DNA from 3 places in the Clostridium chromiireducens genome. Region 3 is predicted to be linked to each of the others. Evidence: riboswitches for the same ligand, from Rfam matches in the RefSeq annotation. Region 3 holds a riboswitch; each other region holds the start of a gene.

Region 1 (4,456 bases), on a different contig from region 3:
TGATATTGCTAAGAAAAGCGTAATTTTAGCGGGGAAAGGTATTCATTCAAGCCTTGCATATGAGGAAGTTAAAAGCTTAGCTGAAATGTGGAGTATACCAGTTATGACTACGCCAGGTGGAAAAGGAACATTTATCGAAAATCATCCATTATCACTTGGTGCGCTAGGGCTAGGTGGAACAGAAAAGTCAAGTGAATACATTAATCAAAATATAGATTTATTGATTGTAATAGGTAGTAAATTATCTGATATGTCTTTAGTCGGTATATCGAAGGAAAACTATCCTAAAGAAGTTATTCAATTTGATTATGACTATACATTTATAGAAAAATCACTGTTAGCACCTACACTACCTATCATTGGTGATATTAAAGCTAACTTACAAGCAGTATTAAGTAAAGTCGAAGATAGAATATCAAATAAATATAATTTACTAGTAGAGAATTATGAATTTAAAGATAATGTTAATGATAATAGAAAGTATCTTTCAGCTGCTAATGCAATGGAAATAATAAGAAAAGAGTTACCGGATGATTCAACTATATTTGGCGATGATGGAAGTCATTCATTTTATGCAATAAGATATTTTAGAATCAGAAAACCAGCCACTTTCTTTTTTGATGATGTATTTGGAGCAATGGGACATGCTATTGGCTATTCAATTGGTGCACAGTTATCAAACCATAATTCAAGAATCATTTGTTTAACGGGTGATGGATGCACTTTTATGCATGGTACTGAAATATCAACAGCAGCAAATTATAATATCCCTGTCACTTTTATAGTGATAAATAATGGAAGATTAGATATGCCAGAAAAAGCTATGCTAAAACTTTTTGGGAAGGAAGTTGGAACTACATATAATGTACCATTGGATGTTAAAAAATTTGGTGAATCTCTAGGTGTAAAATCATATAAATGTCACAATGAATCAACACTAATAGAAGCTTTAGAAATTTCAAATTTACATAATGAAACAATAATAATAGAGGTTGTGGTTGATCCAGGTGAAATACCACCAACTATGAAAAGGGGATAATAAAATGAAAAAGGATTATGAAAATGGAATTAATATTTTAAAGAAGATGACAGATGCAAACGGAGAAGAAATGGTGAAATCAGTAGGTGAAATATTTCCGGATTTTTTGGATAAAATGATTTCTTTTGGTTTTGGGCAAATATATGCAAGACCAAATTTAGATCTAAAAACAAGAGAAGTAGTAACAATAACATCTCTTATAACGCAAGGAGCCTTTGAGCAATTGGAGTTTCATATAAAAGCAGCTATAAAGGCAGGATTAAAAAAAGAAGAAATTTTAGAAATTATTTTACATTGTGCGGCATATGCAGGATTTCCTAAGGCCTGCAGCGCAATAGGTATAGCAGGTGAAATATTTAAAACTATTTAAGTGTATATTATTAATTTATATATGCAATACATTGTGAATTTAAATGTAATTATAGTCATAATGTACCGAAAAATTTATTGATTAGACTGGTAAAATGTGCTATTATGTTAATGTTAGTTACAATTGTTGGCTTAATTGTTAAGTTTCAATAATTGGTTTATAATAAAAGTTAATATTTAATGAGTAAAGAAGTGTAAATAGCAAATCCATTGAAAGGTGGAGACGCAAAGCCATGAGTCTAAAGCAACGTTAATTGCCATGATAGTCAGGTTGCCAAAAATTATGATAGTTTATTCATGGCAGGCAATATCTTTATTGCCTGCTTTTTTTATAATTAAGGAGGATTTATAATAATGAAAAGAGTTCTTATAGTTGATGATGCGGCATTTATGAGAAATGTTTTAAAGACGATACTCGAAAATGGTGGATTCGAAGTGGTTGGTGAAGCACAAAACGGAGCTATCGGAGTAAAAAAATATGAGGAGTTAAATCCTGATCTTGTTACAATGGACATTACAATGCCTGAAATGGATGGAATAAGTGCTTTAAAAGAAATTAAAAAAATTGACTCTAATGCAAAAGTGGTTATGATATCATCAATGGGACAAGAAGCAATGATTCGTGAATCTGTAACAGCTGGAGCTAAGTCGTTCGTAGTAAAACCTTTTAATGAAAATATAGTTATAAAAACGTTAACTAATTTGTTTTAAAGTTGACAAGAAAAAAATAACAATATATAATGGCAATATAGTTTAGTGTGAATAAATAAATTTAATATAAATAAATTTAGACGAAGGAGTCTTATTTCATTATAGTATGAAGTAAGACTTTTTTGCAATTTAATTCATCAAACAATAATTTTACAAAGCTGAAAGTATTATAAATAGTTAAAATACTTTAGATGAAGGGGAATCTAAAATGCGTTTAAAAAAAATTAAATTTCAAAGTATAAGAGTTAAACTGATTATAAGTTTACTAGGAATATGTATAATTCCATTAATTATTCTAGGTTATGGAGCTAATAGGCAAGCTAAAGCAATTCTCAATGAAAAATTGAAAACGACAAGTCAGCAAACACTTTTAGAAGTAAATGATGGAATTAATAATTACTTCAATGGATTTGGAAGTATGGTTACAATGTTGTCGAGTAACTATAATTTTATTAATGCTGATAAAGAAGAACCATACACATTTACGGCGGCTATGTTAAAGAATATAAAAGAAAGCGATAAAGATATTTTCAGTGTGTATTTTGCAACCGCAGATGGAAAATTTGAAATATATCCCAACGAAAAAATGCCATATGGTTATAATCCTAAAGAGAAAGATTGGTATAAGCAAGCTTTAGAAGGTAATCATAAAGTTATAATAACTCTACCATTTCAAGATGCGCAAACAGGTAAAAGTGTTGTGGCTATAGCAAAAGCAGTTGAAAGAGATGGAAATGTAATAGGTGTTTGCGCAATGAGCGTTTCCTTGGATACTATTCTAGAAAAAATAGGAACAAAGAAGATAGGAAATACAGGATACATATTTATTTCTGATATTGAAGGAAAAAAGATGATAATTAACCCTAATAAAGATTTAATTGGGACTGATTATGCCTCTAAGCAATCATTTTGGAATGCTGCAAAAACTCAAGATACAGGCTTTGTGGCTTATGAAGAGAATAATACAAAGATGTTTGGAGTTTACGAAACCAATAAGGCTACAGGTTGGAAATTAGTAGCTACATTAGATGAAAAAGAAATAATAAATGATACAAATTCAATACTTATTACGACAGAGATTATAGTTTTAGTAATAATTATAATTTCAATAGCACTATCCATATTCTTAAGTAAAGGAATAGCAGAAAATATTAAAAAGTTGAGGGAAGTATTTGAAAAAGCTTCAAAGGGAGATTTAACAGTGTCGATTGTGGCATCTACTAAAGATGAATTTATGGATTTAGCAAACTCCTTTAATGAGATGATAAAAAATATATCAAATCTTATAGAAAATGTTACAAATTCATCAAAAATTGTATTAGAAACTTCATCAAATCTAGCTGGCATGTCAGAGGAAGTAACAGCTTCCATAGGAGAAGTATCAAGAGCAATAGAAGATATATCACACGGAGCAACAAATCAAGCACAAAATGCTCAAAATGGTGCTTTAGAGATGAACGACCTATCAGATAGATTAGATAAAATTAGTGAAAGCTCTGATGAAATGGGTAAACTTTCTGGAACAACTAAGGGATTAGGTGCTAAAGGATTATTAATGATTGATACGCTAATAGAAAAATCACATAAGACTAAAACTGCTACGTTAGAAGTTAATGAGATAGTTAAAGATGTGAATGAAAGTACTAAAATAATAAATATCATATCTGAAAGTATATCGCAAATAACGGAACAAACCAATCTGTTAGCATTAAATGCAAGTATAGAATCTGCGCGTGCAGGTGAGGCGGGTAAGGGCTTTGCGGTGGTAGCGGAAGAAATAAGAAAACTTGCTGAAGAATCGAAGAAATCAACAGAAGAGATAAAGAAGATTATAATTAAAGTACAAGAAAAATCAGATGCAGCTGTAACAGCTATTAAAGCTACAGAAGAAGTAGTAATAGAGCAGGATTTAGCAGTTAGTAATACACAAGAAATATTTAGTGAAATTCTTAGTTCAATTGAAGTTATGATTGATAAAGTTGAAGAGATAAATGCATCTATATCTGAAATTGACAAAAAGAAACAGAGAGTAGTATCAGAAGTTGAAAACATTTCATATATCTCACAAGAAACTGCATCTGCATCAGAGGAAGTAACTGCGTCAACTGAAGAAATAAGTGCTGCGATGGATAGATTTAACAATTATTCAGATGAACTCCAATTATTAGCATTAAGGTTAGATTCTGAACTAGAAAGATTTAATATAAATTAGGGATATTAATATTTTTATATTATTAAGTCAGAATAAATTTCATATTAATATACAACATAACACTAAATATATAATTTTTTTAATTATATAAAGTGGAGGTTATTATAAATGAATATATTGAGAAA
Region 2 (4,456 bases), on a different contig from region 3:
AAGTATTATGATAATTTATAAAAAAATTTGTTAACAATTCATGGAGGAAGTAATGTCGAAGAAAATAAGAAAAGCAATAATTCCAGCAGCAGGGCTAGGAACAAGATTTTTACCTGCAACCAAGGCTCAACCAAAGGAAATGCTTCCTATAGTTGATAAGCCAACAATTCAATATATTATAGAAGAAGCTATTGCTTCTGGTATTGAAGAGATACTCATTATTACTGGCAGAAATAAGAAATGCATTGAGGATCACTTTGATAAATCTATTGAACTTGAAGTAGAGCTTGAAAAAAATCATAAGGATGAATTATTAGATTTGGTTAAAAATATTTCAGATATGGTTGATATTCATTACATAAGGCAAAAAGAACCTAGAGGACTAGGACATGCTATTTTATGTGCTAAGAGTTTTGTAGGTAATGAGCCTTTTGCAATTCTTCTTGGTGATGATATAGTATATAATGAAGGAAAACCTTGCCTAAAGCAACTTATTGATTGCTATGGTGAATATAAAACAAGTATTTTAGGTGTGCAAAGTGTTAATCCTGAAGATGTATGCAAGTATGGTATAGTTAATGGAATAATAATTGAAGATAGAGTATGTAAAGTTAAAGGATTAGTAGAAAAACCAAGTATAGAAGATGCACCATCAAATACTGCAATACTTGGCAGATATATAATTACTTCTGCTATATTTGAAATTCTAGAAAATACAAAGCCTGGCAAAGGAAATGAAATTCAACTTACAGATGCATTGAAAGAGCTTGCTAAAAGTGAAGCTATGTATGCTTATAACTTTGAAGGAAAAAGATATGATGTTGGAGATAAGCTTGGATTTTTAGAAGCAACAGTTGAATATGCATTAAGAAAACCTGAAATTAAAGATGATTTTATAAAATACTTAAAAGGCCTTGATTTAGAATAAGTTTAAATTAAGTAAATAAATTAAATGTTTAGTGCTGGCTTTTTTAGTATAAAGGACTCGTTACTGTTAAGTAACGAGCCTTTTTAATTTTAGGCTATCTGAATTTTAGTTATATTTCTTTCTGTTAATTGAGTACTATATTTTTGAATTATCGTCCAGAAGAAGTAAAGAAAATATTCGTTCTCTTTGTAATTTTATATTAATAAGTATGCAAAAAATTGGATTATTTTATATAAATTTTGTATTGAAATCTTTGTACATTGATGATAAAATTAGTGATATGTTTCGGATAATGGAATTATATGTATAAAAATACATATAACTCAATCGTTAAATATTAAAGTTAAAAGATATTGGGGACTGTGAAAAATTCTCTTTATTTGGGCGCCTGGAGAATTTTGAGTTTGTGGTGCAACCGACCAATTTAAATTAATTGATAAATCAATTAGTTTAGATTGGTTTTTTGTTTTAAAAGATTATTATGAAGAAAAAATTAGGGGGAGAAAATCATGAAGGAGAAAAAAGATAGGATAAAAGAATTTGCTAGAAAAATTGAAATAGCGAGAGAAATATTACATAAGAAGATAGAAGAAAATATGGACAAAAAAGAAATTTTGAGAGTTAGCCAGGAGTTGGACAAACTAATAGTTAATTATTTATTAGAATGCACTATAAAGGCATAATTAAGATAGACTTCTGCTATGCCTTTATAGTGATGATTATTATTAGGTGGAATGCGAAGAGTTTGACTTGTCTAATGTTGATCATTCTCATATTTTTTTGTAATTAATTATATATAAATAGAAACGAAATATTATTTACTAATTCCATAAATTGTATATAATGTAAGTAAGTGAGTTTTTAGGCTGATGTAAATATAATAATTATTAAAATAATTACTTGCAATAAAGAAGAGGGGAGAATATCTGTGGCGATCTTTGATGTCTTTAAAAAGTATGATGAATTTGGGTTTAATTCTAAAGGATTTCACAAAAATGGTACAAGATATAATGATAATGGATTTGATAAAAATGGTGTTCACAAAAATGGTTCGTATTTTAATGATGAAGGGTATAACATGGAAGGGTATGATAAGCACGGTTTTGATAAGGATGGTTATAACAGTGCGGGATTCGATAAGGATGGATATAATAAAAAAGGGTATGACATGCGTGGCTATGATAAGCAGGGAGAATATTTAGAAGTAAGGTATTCATGGAAAAAGTAGAACTTACTAGCAAGCTCGAGACATTCTTGTAAAGGAGGCCGGATCTTGTGAAATTATCGGGTATAAGTTTAAATAATATAGAAATAAAGAAAACAGGTAAGATTGATTAGTTCGATAAAATCTTACCTGTTTTTATTATTAAAAAGATGAATTCCTAATAATGATAATATTTATGTCTACAACGTGGAATTCTATTTAGTATAACTCCTATAATGTTAGCACCTACTTTAAGTAAGAGTTTTTTTGATTCGATTACCTCATCTTTTTTTGTTTTTTCTGATTGTACAACGAGAATTGTTCCGTCAACATTTGTTGATAAAATTTGTGCATCTGTAATTCCGAGAAGGGGGCAGCAGTCTAGTATTATCAAATCATAAATTTCTTTTAAGGTAGTTATTAAATTACTCATTGAATTTGAGGATAGCATTTCAGCAGGGTTCGGTGGTAACTTACCAGATGTCAAAATATCAAGATTATCATTATGACGTATTATTGCTTCTTTTAAATCTGTTTCACCTATTAGAATTTCAGAGAGCCCAATTAAATTAGAAATATTAAATTTTTTATGAATTGATGGTCTTCTTAAATCGCAATCTATTAATAGTACTTTTTTATTATCTTGAGCAAATGATAATGCCAAATTTCCCGATATAGTAGATTTTCCTTCAGAGGCCACTGAACTGGTAATTAAAATGGTTTTTAGTTCTTTATTATATGAAGAGTATTGAATATTAGTCCGCAAAATTTTGTAAGCTTCTGATGAGTGCGATTTTGGTTTTTGTTCAACTATAAATCCTTTCTTTTCTTCTAAGCTCATTGAGTTTCTTAACATTTTTATACCCACCTTTTAAAAAATAGTCACCAAATAATCTATATATTTGTTTTACTTATTTTTATTAATGCAAACAGAATAAAATTCCAATTATTTAAAATAAGTTCAACTCATTTTCATAGTTTTTCAGAATAAAAATGTTTATAATTTCGGTAAGTTATCTCATAAGTATAAGTTTTGATTATCTATACAATTATTATTATATTCTTAAGAATAATAGCAAATGTAGATATATTAATCCTATATTTGTTATAATTATTTATATTATTCAAGGTTTTTGTATTAAATTAAGTAAGATAAGTAAGGAAAATCTAATATATAAATTGAGAGAAGAGGCGGCTAAGTGAAGAAAATAGTTATACTTTTATGTTTCCTTTGGATGGGATTTATATTTTATATGTCAAGTAATAACGGTGCTATATCACATGAGCAAAGTAATAGAGTTGTTAATATAATTGAAAAGACTGAATCAAAACTTAAGACAAATAGTGAAAGTAAAGCAGCAAGTAACAATCAATCAAAGGCAAATAATAATGATGGGAAAGCAAATGTTAAACAAGTAAAATTAGATTCGTTAGATCACATAATTAGAAAAAATGCCCACGGATTTATGTATATGGTATTAGCATTAATAGTGAGCAGTACATTGTTTACTTTTAATAAAAAAGGAAAAGATGCGATAGTTTATATCCTATTTATTTGCTTGTTTTATGCTGTAACCGATGAGTTTCACCAAGCTTTTGTACCAGGGAGAACTTCCTTAATTAGTGATGTATTAGTCGACTTTTGTGGGGCTTTAATAGGATTGATAGTCTTTTATTTATTTTATTATAAGTTACGTAGAAGAAACTCATGAATGGGTAAATTTACGAATTATTTAAAGAATATTATTATCTAAGTATAATCAGTAAACTAAGATAATCAAATGAGGAATGAATATGTGTTTATTAAGTTTAAAAAATGTTAGCAAGCATTATAATCTAAAAGGTAATGAAAAGACTTATGTATTAAAAGATATTAATTTATCTTTTAATAAACATGAATTAGTAGCCATTGTAGGGGAATCTGGAAGTGGAAAATCTACACTAATGAATCTCATAGGTGGATTGGATTCAAAGTATAATGGACAATTACTTGTAAATGGAAGAAATATTAAAAAGCTTAAGATGAGAGAACTTGATGAATATAGAAAAAACAAAGTTGGTTTTATATTTCAAAGTTTTAATTTGATACCTCATTTATCTGTTTTGAATAATGTTGTAATAGCTATGACTTTATCTAATATTAAAAATAAAGAGCGAATTGAACGTGCTAAAGAAATGTTAATTAAGCTTGGTTTAAAAGATCACATGAGTAAGAAACCAAACCAATTATCAGGAGGGCAAAAACAGAGAGTGGCTATTGCTAGGGCTTTAATAAATAATCCTGAAATAATTATTGCTGATGAACCAACAGGAAGCTTGGATTC
Region 3 (4,456 bases):
TAAACTATATAATGACGAATGTACATTGTGTAAATCAGAAAATTGTTATATTGGTAAAAACAATGAAAGAATATGTGCTGAAGTTACTTCTACCCTGATACCGGGAACAGAACATGACCCTATTTTTATGATTAATATAATTAATGATATAACCGAGAGGAAAAGAATGGAGAAGAAATTAAAAGAGAGTGAAGAGCGATTTAGAGTTGCATTTGATAGTGCGGTGATAGGAATGTGCTTGGCACATATAAATGGAAAATTCTTTAGAGCAAATCAAGCTCTGTGTGATTTATTAGGATATTCTCAAGATGAGTTATTAAATATCAATTTTGAGCAAATTACACATTATGATGACAAGGAGAAAGAAATAGCTTTAGTTGAAAAGTTATTATCAGGTGAAATTCCTCATTTCATTCTTGAAAAACGTTATATTCATAAAAACGGAAAAATAATTTGGGCCATATTAGGAATTTCCATTGTATATGACGCTGGAAATAAGCCACTATATTTGGTGGGACAAATACAAGACATTACTTTAAGGAAATTTGCTGAACATGAACTTTTAAAAGCTAAAGATAAAGCAGAAAAACTTGCAACTGTGGATTTTCTAACAGGAACGTTAAATCGTAGAGCATTTGAAGAGAGATTTAATGTGGAGTTTAGCAGGGCTGAGAGAGAGAAATTAAATATGAGCATTATACTAGCGGATATAGATTTTTTTAAAAAAGTAAATGATACTTATGGACATCAAGTGGGGGATATTGCTTTGCAAAAGTTTGCTCAATGTATTGTGAATATGTGCAGACCATATGATTTTGTAGGGAGGCATGGTGGTGAAGAATTTGTAATTTGTTTACCAGAAGTAACTAGTGAACAAGCAATCATGATTGCTGAACGTATGAGAAAGGCAGTAGAAAATTTGCATATAAATTTTCAGAATAATCAAGAAAAAATTAATATTACTGCAAGTTTTGGAGTATCATCTTATAAAAAAGTAAATGGAGAAAACATTAATAATCTTATATTGAGAGCAGATAGAGCAATGTATAAAGCAAAAAACAAAGGCAGAAATAGGGTTTGTACTGAAGAGGATGATTAAAATAAATGATAAGAAGTTTTATTTTGGGGCCCCTTATAGAATTATTATACTATAAGGGGCTAGCTCTATATGCACATAATTTATTACCCTAATGATTATGTGTAAAATAGTAGGATAGAAAACTTTATTAAATTTAAAACTATAAATTGATATTACAAGAGATATTAATTTATACTATAAACATAGGAAGAAATATAAGTTAATTAAAGTATAAAAATGCGAAGCAGTTTTATAAATATTAGCTTACTAATAATATAAGTGAAGAAAGGAATTAAAGATGTACGATTATCCGTTATACAGGCCTCCTAGTGAAAGCAATAGCCTTATAATACAGGCAACGTTAGGTTGTTCACATAATAAATGTAGTTTTTGTAGTATGTATAAATCGAAGAAATTCTCTATAAAATCCTTGGAAGAAATTAAAAATGATATGAACCACTTTAGAAAGATATATGAACATGTTGAAAAGATATTTCTTGCAGATGGTGATGCTTTGATTATTCCTACTAAGGACCTAAAAGAAATACTAATGTATGCAGGTAAGTTGTTTCCTGAATGTAGTAGGATTACTCTTTATGGTTCACCTAAATCAATACTTCTTAAAACTCATCAGGAGTTAGAAGAGCTTAAGGCTTTAGGGTTATCTATGATATATATGGGAGTTGAAAGTGGAAGTGATGAGGTTTTAAAAGATATAAATAAAGGGGCAAGCAGTGAAGAACTATTAAATGCAGCAGTAATGGTTAAGAATGCAAATATTTTGCTATCAGTAACTGTTATAGCTGGAATTGGAGGAAGAAAAAATAGTAAAATTCATGCAGTTAAAACTGGCGAATTAATAAGTAATATGGCTCCAGATTATTTAGGCGTATTAAGTCTTATGGCTGAGGAAGAAACTGATTTATATAATAAAATAGTGAAAAAAGAATTTCAATTGTTAAGTGATAAAGAAATGTTAATTGAAATTAAGCTTTTAATAGAACACATCAATATTGAGGAAACAATAGTATTTAGATGCAACCATGCATCGAATTACGTTTCGCTAAGAGGAGATTTACCTTGTGACAAAGAGGCTATGATTAATCAGATTGATTATCATATAGAACATAATAAATTAAAATATGAATATGATAGACGACTTTAACTAATATAAATTTATTGGAAAAAAAGTGATATTTTTGTTGAAAAACATGGAAATAAAGTGTAAAATATACCTAATATATACATTGATAATAGCACACTTCTCGAAAGATAAGGTCGCAAAGCTATGGGTCTAAAGAAATTTATTTCAATGACTGCCAGGCTGCCAAAATGTTGTTAAATGCATTGCATACGCATTAGTTTATCTTTTTGGCGCCTATTAATTAATAGGCGCCTTCTATTTTATGGAAATAGTTTGGATATAGATATGTATATATTAACTACACTTTATAAGGAGGAAGTATTTATAATATGTACGACTATCAAGAATACAAGCTATCTAGTTAAATTATAATCTTGTTAAAATCTAAATGAAAATCATAAATTTAAAAATGAATTCGATTTATTGGGAGTAATAAAAGGAGAAGAGTTTTATGAATAATTTAGAAAAAAAACTAACAAGAGAAGAGATTAATGAAGTTAAGATACAAAGGTTAAAAAACATTGTTAAATATGTTTATGATAGTGTTCCGTTTTACAAAAATAAATTTGATATGATGGGCATAACTCCTGAAGATATTAAAACATTAGGGGATATTGAATTACTGCCATTTACAACAAAGGAAGATTTAAGGAGAAATTATCCTTATGGTATGTTTGCAGTTCCTATGAATAAAATTGTAAGAATTCATGCATCATCAGGGACAAGTGGTACGCAAACAATAGTAGGTTATACAAAAAACGATATAGATAATTGGTCAAATTTAATAGCTGATGTCTTGGGTAGATATGGTGTTACTTCAGATGATGTGGTGCAAGTGGCTTATGGATATGGTCTATTTACAGGAGGATTAGGACTTCACTATGGTATCGAGCGTGTAGGTGCATCAGTTATACCTATGTCAGGAGGAAATACTGAAAAGCAAGTACTTACTATGAAAAATTTTGGAGTTACTGTACTTGCTTGTACCCCATCATATGCTCTTCATATATATGATACTATGGTAAAAATGGGAATACACCCTGAAGAATTAAAATTAAGAATGGGGGTTTTTGGAGCAGAACCTTGGTCTAATGAAATAAGAGAAAATATCGAAAGTAAGTTTAAAATCAAGGCATATGATATATATGGATTAAGTGAAGTAATGGGGCCAGGAGTAGCAGGTGAATGTAATATGCAGGATGGTTTGCATATTAATGAAGAAGACTTTTTTCCAGAAATCATAGACCCAATTACTCAAGAAAGTGTTGAGCCTGGAGAAAAGGGAGAATTGGTTTTAACTACTTTGACAAAGGAAGGAATTCCATTGATAAGATATAGAACAAGAGACATATCATCACTTAGCTATGATAAATGTGAATGTGGATGCCTATATGTTAAGATGAACCGTATATATGGAAGAAACGATGATATGATGATTATTAGAGGAGTAAATGTATATCCAATACAGATTGAAAAAATATTACTTGGTTTTGAGGAATTATCACCGAACTATACATTAACTTTAGAGAAAAAAGGTAATCTAGATCAATTAACAATTACAGTCGAAACGAACAGAGATCTAAAGTATTACTATACACATGAATTAAATGAACTACAAAAAAATATTAAAAATAGATTGCATAATTTACTACAAGTTGGGTGTAATATAGAATTTGTTAATCCAGATACACTTGTAAAAAGTGAAGGGAAGGCTAAAAGAATATTCGATAAAAGGGAAATATGTATTTAATTAAGGATTTAATTATAAAAACAAAGATATGATTTAATAAGGATAGATTTTGTGAAAACTTGATAAAGTATTAAAGTTATTTGGAAAAATTATAAAAAGTAGATAATTAATTATTTATCTACTTTTTATAAAATCATCAATGCCAATTAATGACTATATGATAAATAATATAGTTATTTAAAACTTATATAGCAATGAGCACATGGCAACGCCAGCACCAACTGAACAAAATACTGCTTTAGCACCAGGAGTTATTGGTTTATTTTGAAGGGTTTCATGTAACGCAAATATTGGACTAGTGGTACCGGTATATGCATATTTATCACCAATGTATGCAAATTTTTCTTCATAATTATCGATATTTAATATTCTTGCTGTTTCAATTAAGAATTGCTTAGAATATTGTGATAAAAAGAAATATTGAATTTCATCAAGTGAGAAATCATATTCACACATGAATTCATCTATAGCTTTACTCCATTCA

What was found. Region 3 has a riboswitch for cyclic di-GMP ahead of D2A34_RS00690 (phenylacetate--CoA ligase family protein). Riboswitches for the same ligand answer to the same signal wherever they lie in the genome.
Region 1: linked by a shared signal. The riboswitch ahead of D2A34_RS11360 (response regulator) and the one ahead of D2A34_RS00690 (phenylacetate--CoA ligase family protein) in region 3 are both predicted to bind cyclic di-GMP.
Region 2: linked by a shared signal. The riboswitch ahead of D2A34_RS07470 (aspartyl-phosphate phosphatase Spo0E family protein) and the one ahead of D2A34_RS00690 (phenylacetate--CoA ligase family protein) in region 3 are both predicted to bind cyclic di-GMP.

Annotation. Positions count from the first base shown of each region.
Region 1 covers NZ_QXDJ01000003.1:7,818-12,273, forward strand. The annotation lists gene D2A34_RS11350 (thiamine pyrophosphate-binding protein) at 1-1,039, shown strand, start outside; gene D2A34_RS11355 (carboxymuconolactone decarboxylase family protein) at 1,044-1,409, shown strand; cyclic di-GMP riboswitch class I at 1,599-1,687, shown strand; gene D2A34_RS11360 (response regulator) at 1,763-2,119, shown strand; gene D2A34_RS11365 (methyl-accepting chemotaxis protein) at 2,328-4,331, shown strand; gene D2A34_RS11370 (galactose ABC transporter substrate-binding protein) at 4,440-4,456, shown strand, end outside.
Region 2 covers NZ_QXDJ01000002.1:476,254-480,709, forward strand. The annotation lists gene galU (UTP--glucose-1-phosphate uridylyltransferase GalU) at 53-928, shown strand; cyclic di-GMP riboswitch class II at 1,275-1,358, shown strand; gene D2A34_RS07470 (aspartyl-phosphate phosphatase Spo0E family protein) at 1,438-1,611, shown strand; gene D2A34_RS07475 (hypothetical protein) at 1,857-2,156, shown strand; gene D2A34_RS07480 (CpsD/CapB family tyrosine-protein kinase) at 2,311-2,988, opposite strand; gene D2A34_RS07485 (VanZ family protein) at 3,332-3,844, shown strand; gene D2A34_RS07490 (ABC transporter ATP-binding protein/permease) at 3,927-4,456, shown strand, end outside.
Region 3 covers NZ_QXDJ01000001.1:160,931-165,386, reverse strand. The annotation lists gene D2A34_RS00700 (PAS domain S-box protein) at 1-1,099, shown strand, start outside; gene D2A34_RS00695 (radical SAM protein) at 1,377-2,243, shown strand; cyclic di-GMP riboswitch class I at 2,324-2,410, shown strand; gene D2A34_RS00690 (phenylacetate--CoA ligase family protein) at 2,674-3,972, shown strand; gene D2A34_RS00685 (ketoacyl-ACP synthase III) at 4,150-4,456, opposite strand, start outside.